DNA from 3 places in the Herbaspirillum sp. VT-16-41 genome. Region 3 is predicted to be linked to each of the others. Evidence: predicted binding sites of a transcription regulator. Region 3 holds the regulator's gene; each other region holds the start of a gene.
The links. The regulator sigma-54, encoded in region 3, starts transcription at its own class of promoters, with help from an activator protein. The targets are predictions, from matches to a motif close to TGGCANGNAANCTGCTTT.
Positions count from the first base shown of each region.

Region 1: the regulator sigma-54 is predicted to act here: its motif matches at 1,270-1,287, upstream of BTM36_RS18785 (ammonium transporter).
Region 2: the regulator sigma-54 is predicted to act here: its motif matches at 1,396-1,413, upstream of prpB (methylisocitrate lyase).

Region 1 covers NZ_MUXB01000120.1:270,273-272,473, forward strand. The annotation lists gene BTM36_RS18780 (alkaline phosphatase) at 1-985, opposite strand, end outside; gene BTM36_RS18785 (ammonium transporter) at 1,337-2,201, shown strand, end outside.
Region 2 covers NZ_MUXB01000101.1:254,696-256,896, reverse strand. The annotation lists gene prpC (2-methylcitrate synthase) at 1-403, opposite strand, end outside; gene prpB (methylisocitrate lyase) at 453-1,343, opposite strand; gene prpR (propionate catabolism operon regulatory protein PrpR) at 1,675-2,201, shown strand, end outside.
Region 3 covers NZ_MUXB01000099.1:84,233-86,433, forward strand. The annotation lists gene lptB (LPS export ABC transporter ATP-binding protein) at 1-414, shown strand, start outside; gene BTM36_RS08820 (RNA polymerase factor sigma-54) at 482-1,972, shown strand; gene raiA (ribosome-associated translation inhibitor RaiA) at 2,131-2,201, shown strand, end outside.

The sequences.
Region 1 (2,201 bases), on a different contig from region 3:
CCTCCAGCAGCGGGCCGTGATTGAAGGCGCGATAGATGCGGAAAGGATCGGCCTGGTCGATGCGGAAGGGATTGTGTTCGAACATGGCCTGGCGCGCACGGGCCGCCAGCACATCGATGTTGCGCTCGTCGTAGCGCTTTTCCTGGGCGCCGATCACCTGGCCCGGATACCAGTTGTTGCGCACCTCGTGGTCGTCCCACTGCACCAGGAACGGCACCTCGGCGGCGAAGCGGCGCTTGCTGGCATCCAGCATGTTGTAGGCGAAGTTGCCGCGATAGTCGTCCAGCGTCTGCGCCACCTTGGACTTGGCCTCGGTCACCACGTTGCGCCACAGGCTGCCATCATCCAGCTTCACCTCGGACTGGATCGGACCGTCCGCATAGATCTGGTCGCCCGAATGGATGAAGAAGTCAGGACGGAAGCGGCGCATGCTCTCGTACACCCGGTAGCCACCCCATTGCTCATTGATGCCCCAGCCCTGGCCGGCTTCGTCCCCCGAGAAGGCGAAGGTGATGTCGCGTGCCTGCCCGCGCGCCGTAGCCGGCACCATCAGGCTGCCGGTCAGCGGCTCGCTCAGGGCCGACTCATGCACCAGGTCCTGGAAACGCACGCGGTAATACACCCGCTGCCCTGCCGGCAAACCCCGCAGGTCCACGCGGGCGGTGTAGTCGTCCCGCGCCAGCGCAGTGGGGCCGGCGATGCGCACCGCATCGGCGAAGTTCTCGCTGGTGGAATACTCCACCAGCATGCGCGCATTGCGGTCGGCGCGCGCCCAGACGATGGCGCTGTCGCGGGTAACGTCGCCGCTCATGATCCCGCCCGGGAACTGCGGGCGCAGACGCTCGGCGGTGACGATGGCCGGCGCGGCAGCCAGGCTGGCGGGGCTGGCGATCACGGCCACGCTGCCGGCGGCGGCGGCAGTGACGGCGCTGTCGCGCAGGAAGCGGCGACGGCTGGGTTCGGCTGGCGAATTCTGGTCTGGCATGGCAACTCCTGAGGGTGAGGAAAAAAGAAGGGAGTTGCAATTTAGCAATCGCGTATGACCGTTCCATGAAAGCACGATGACCAATGCTGACCGGATCCCCCAAAACGGCTAAATGACGTGATTTTCAAAAAAATTCGAGCCGCCCTGCCCTCGCACCAAAACAAACCGCGCCACCGTATCGCCTACCCGTATCGCACAATTTTCGTGCGCATCACAAGCTGACAAGGACCTAACGCACCCAAAAAGTCCTTTTGAATCAAGCCACTGCAAAACAATCACCAAAATGGAACGAAAATTGCATCAGTCCGGGCTTTCGATTCTTTCCTTGCACAATTTTTGGGAGATTTTCTGGTGGACGATCACAAAAACGGCGCAGACGCCCTCTTCATCCTGCTGGGGGCGATCATGATCCTGGCCATGCATGCCGGCTTCGCGTTCCTGGAACTGGGGACGGTGCGCAAGAAGAACCAGGTCAATGCCCTGGTGAAGATCCTGGCCGACTTCGCGGTCTCGACCATTGTCTATTTCTTCATCGGCTACTACGTCGCCTATGGCGTGAGCTTCTTTGCCGGTGCCGAAACCCTGGCCGAGCGCAGTGGCTTCGAGCTGGTGAAATTCTTCTTCCTGCTGACCTTCGCCGCCGCCATTCCGGCCATCATCTCGGGCGGCATCGCCGAACGCTCCAAATTCAACCCGCAGCTGCTGGCCACCGCCGTACTGGTCGGCCTGGTCTATCCCTTCTTCGAGGGCATCGCCTGGAACCAGCACTTCGGCGTACAGGCCTGGCTGGCGGCCACCTTCGGCGCCGAATTCCACGACTTCGCCGGTTCCATCGTGGTCCACGCCGTCGGCGGCTGGATCGCCTTGCCCGCCGTGCTGCTGCTGGGTGCGCGCCGCGGCCGCTACAGCAAGGAAGGTGCGGTCGCCGCCCATCCCCCCTCCAACATCCCCTTCCTGGCACTGGGCGCATGGATCCTGACGGTGGGCTGGTTCGGTTTCAACGTGATGAGCGCGCAGACCCTGGACAAGATGAACGGCCTGGTCGCGATGAACTCCCTCATGGCCATGGCCGGTGGCACCCTGGTCGCACTGCTGATGGGCCGCAACGACCCCGGCTTCGCCTACAACGGCCCGCTGGCCGGCCTGGTGGCGGTATGTGCCGGCTCCGACCTGATGCACCCGCTGGGCGCGCTGGTCACCGGCGGCATGGCCGGCG
Region 2 (2,201 bases), on a different contig from region 3:
TCAGGCGGTCGGCGATGTCGCGCGCGCCGGGGGTGTTGTGGTCATCCTTCTCCGGCAGCACGCAACCCAGGGCCGAGACGCCGGTACGCATCACATCCATCGGATGCGAGGCCGCAGGCAGCCATTCCAGCGCCGCCTTGACGTTGGCCGGCAGGCCGCGCAGGGCCTTGAGCTTGGCCTTGTAGGCGCGCAGTTCGGCGGCGGTGGGCAGCTTGCCGTGCACCAGCAGGTGGGCGATCTCTTCGAACTCGCAGCTGTCGGCCACGTCCAGGATGTCGTAGCCGCGATAGTGCAGGTCATTGCCGGTCTTGCCGACGGTACACAGGGCGGTGTTACCGGCGGTGACGCCGGAGAGGGCAACGGACTTCTTGGGCTTGAAACCTGCGGCTTGTTGTTCGCTCATCGTGTTCTCCTCGTAGCGTGTTCGGTGAAAACTGAATTGTCGGAAGGGATTACTTGTTCTTCTGCTGGGCAAACAGCGCATCCAGGCGCTGCTCGTAGCTGTGGTAGTCGATGCGGTCGTACAGTTCCATGCGGGTCTGCATGGTATCGACCACGTTCTTCTGGGTACCGTCGCGGCGGATCGCCTGATAAACGTTTTCGGCCGCCTTGTTCATGGCGCGGAAGGCCGACAGCGGATAGAGCACCAGGCCGACGTCGGCGCCCTTGAGTTCGTCCACGGTGAACAGCGGGGTCGAGCCGAATTCGGTGATGTTGGCCAGGATCGGCACCTTCACCGCATTGGCGAACTGCTTGTACATACCCAGGTCGGTGATGGCTTCCGGGAAGATCATGTCGGCACCGGCTTCGACGCAGGCCACGGCGCGCTCCACGGCGGCCTCCAGGCCTTCCACGGCCAGTGCATCGGTGCGCGCCATGATGACGAAGTTCTCATCGGTACGGGCATCCACGGCGGCCTTGATGCGGTCCACCATTTCCTGCTTGCTGACGATTTCCTTGCCGGGACGGTGACCGCAGCGTTTGGCGCCGACCTGGTCTTCGATGTGCATGGCGGCGGCACCGAACTTGATCATCGACTTCACGGTGCGGGCCACGTTGAAGGCCGAGGCGCCGAAGCCGGTATCGACATCGACCAGCAGCGGCAGGTCGCACACGTCGGTGATGCGGCGTACGTCGGTGAGCACGTCGTCCAGATTGGAAATGCCGAGGTCGGGCAAGCCCAGGGAACCGGCCGCGACGCCGCCGCCGGACAGGTAGATGGCACGGAAGCCGGCGCGCTTGGCCAGCAGGGCGTGATTGGCGTTGATCGCGCCGATGACTTGCAAGGGGGATTCTTCCTGGACGGCCTGGCGGAACGCTGCGCCTGCGGAGTGGAGAGCCATGATGGACACCTTCTGTAAGGGTTGCTGGAGGTAGCGGACTATGGAGGGCCCTATTGCAACGGCCGTGCCATCGCACTGCAACATCCTGCGAAACCTGGCGGGCCTGTTTTGGGGTGATGTGAAACTTCCTTCCAGATCAATGACTTGCGAACGAAACCTGGCTCCCCTGTCACGCCAGCAGGCAGGCCGGACGGGCGATCCGGAGGCATGCCACCCTGTTTCATCAGTGTTACACTAACGTTTCACTGAAACATGGTGAACGTTTCTTCCTGGCTGGCTTCAGGCCTTTCCAGTCATCATCAGTCAGCTTCAGCCACCCAGCGCCACGCCCATGAAACGCCCTGCCCCCACCGACCGCCACGCCGACAAACCCGTGATCTGGACCGCTTCGGTCTCGCGCCTGTCGGAGCTGTTCCGCGACATCACGCTGGAGTTCGACGCCCTGGCCGACATCGAGCCCATCCACCTGGGGTTCGACGAGGCCGTACGCGAGATCCGCGAGCGCCTGGCCACGCAGCGCTGCGACGTGGTCATCTCGGCCGGCTCCAACGGCGCCTACCTCAAGAGCCGGTTGCCGGTGCCGGTGGTGGTGGCGCGTGCCAGCGGCTTCGACGTGATGCAGGCGCTGGCACGGGCGCGCCAGATCACCACCCGCATCGGCCTGGTCAGCTATCAGGAAGAGATGCCGGCGCTGACCGAGTTCCAGCAGATGTTCGGGCTGGACATCGCCCAGCGCACCTATGCCACCGAGGAAGATGCGCGGGCCGTGGTCAACGAACTGAAGGCCGGTGGCATCGAGGCCGTGGTGGGTGCCGGCCTCATCACCGACCTGGCTGAAGAGGCCGGCATGCACGGCAT
Region 3 (2,201 bases):
GACGGCAAGCCGCTCTCGCGCGATGAAATCGAGGGCCGCCTGAACAACCTGCTGCATGAACTGCAGATCGAAAAGCTGCGCGAGAGCCAGGCACTGTCGCTCTCCGGTGGCGAACGCCGCCGCGTGGAAATCGCCCGCGCACTGGCCACCGATCCGCGCTTCGTGCTGCTGGACGAACCGTTTGCCGGTATCGACCCGATTGCAGTGATCGAAATCCAGCGCATCGTGCGCTTCCTCAAGGAACGCGGCATCGGCGTGCTCATCACCGACCACAACGTGCGGGAAACCCTGGGTATCTGCGACCGCGCCTACATCATCAACCAGGGCACGGTGCTGGCCAGCGGTAACCCGGAAGAGATCATCGCCAACGAATCGGTGCGCCGCGTATACCTAGGCGAACACTTCCGCATGTAGCACCCGCCGTCCATCGGCCACACAACGGTATTGCAACCAGCGGGCCACGCCGCTCCCAGAAAGACAGATGAAACAGTCGCTCCAGTTACGTACCTCGCAGCACCTCGCATTGACGCCGCAACTGCAGCAGTCGATCAGGCTGTTGCAACTGTCGACGCTGGAACTGCACCAGGAACTGGAACAGATCCTGTCCGACAATCCCCTGCTCGAACGCCTGGACGACGCTCTCGACAATTCGGTGCGCCTGTTGGCCGATGGCGCGGTCTCTTCCGCGCCCTCCACCGGAGTGGCCGAGCCCGCTGGCGACAGCGGCAACGAAGCAGCCCCCTCCGCTACTGATGGCGAAGCCAGTTTCGACTATCAAGACAACAGCCCCGAGAGCGGTGTCAGTGGCGAATCCGACTGGAGCTTCGACGACGTGGCGCGCAGTGGCAAATCGCCCGACGACGACGATGCCCGCCCGCAACTGGAAGCGCATGAGCTGACCCTGCGCGAACACCTGCTGGAACAGATCCGGGTCACCGCCCGCACGCACCGCGACCGTGCGCTGCTGGAACTGCTCACCGATGCGCTGGACGAAAGCGGTTACCTGGAGGAACCGCTGGAAGACATCCTGGCGCGCCTGCCGGAAGAGCTGGGCGTTGATCTGGAAGAACTGTCGATCTCGCTGAAGCTGCTGCAGAGCCTGGACCCGGCCGGAGTGGGTGCGCGCAGTGCCGGTGAATGTCTGGCACTGCAGATCCGCCGCCTGCCCAAGGTGCCCTTCGTCACCCGCAAGCTGGCCTTGAGGATTGTCGAGGATTACCTGCCGCTGTTCGCACAGCGCGATTTCAACAAGATCAAGAAGGCTCTCGATTGCGATGACGAGGACCTGCGCGAAGCACAGGCGGTGATCCGTCAGTGCCGTCCGCATCCGGGTGCCGAATTCGCGCGCGATGCTTCGGACTACGTGGTGCCAGACGTGATTGTCAAACAGACAAAGAACGGCTGGCAGGTCATGCTCAACCATGAGGTCATGCCCAAGCTGCGCGTCAATGCAATGTATGCGAGTGCGCTCAAGCAGGCCAAGGGCGAAGGATCGCTGTCGTCGCAGTTGCAGGAAGCCAAGTGGCTCATCAAGAACATGCGGCAACGTTTCGATACAATTTTGCGAGTCGCGCAGGCTATTGTCGAACGTCAAAGAAACTTCTTTTCACATGGCGCAGTGGCCATGCGGCCCCTTGTGCTGCGTGAAATTGCTGATACACTGGGTCTACACGAGAGCACAATCTCTCGTGTGACAACTCAAAAATACATGCTCACGCCGCACGGCATGTTCGAGTTGAAGTACTTCTTCGGTAGCCACGTCGCGACTGAAACCGGAGGCGAAGCCTCCTCCACCGCGATACGGGCGCTGATCAAACAGTTGATAGGAGCCGAAAACCCGCAGACCCCATTATCCGATAGCAAGATTGCGGATATGCTGGCAGAACAAGGCATGGTGGTCGCGCGACGCACAGTCGCCAAATACCGCGAAGTGTTGAAGATTCCGCCAGTCAATCTCCGCAAGTCCCTCTGAGCTTTCCTCAGTTTTTCTGTAGCAGTACCGTTGCTGTGTTCAGGCAAGCATCCCTACCTGGTGCCCATGCCATCCGACACGAAGACCGTGCCCGTGGTACAGCAGCTGTAGACGATGCATCGCACGAACCTCCAGTGACCTCACGATAGGAGTCTTGTATGAATCTGACCATCAGTGGACACCACCTCGAACTGACCCCCGCCATCCGGGAATACGTGCAAAGCAAGCT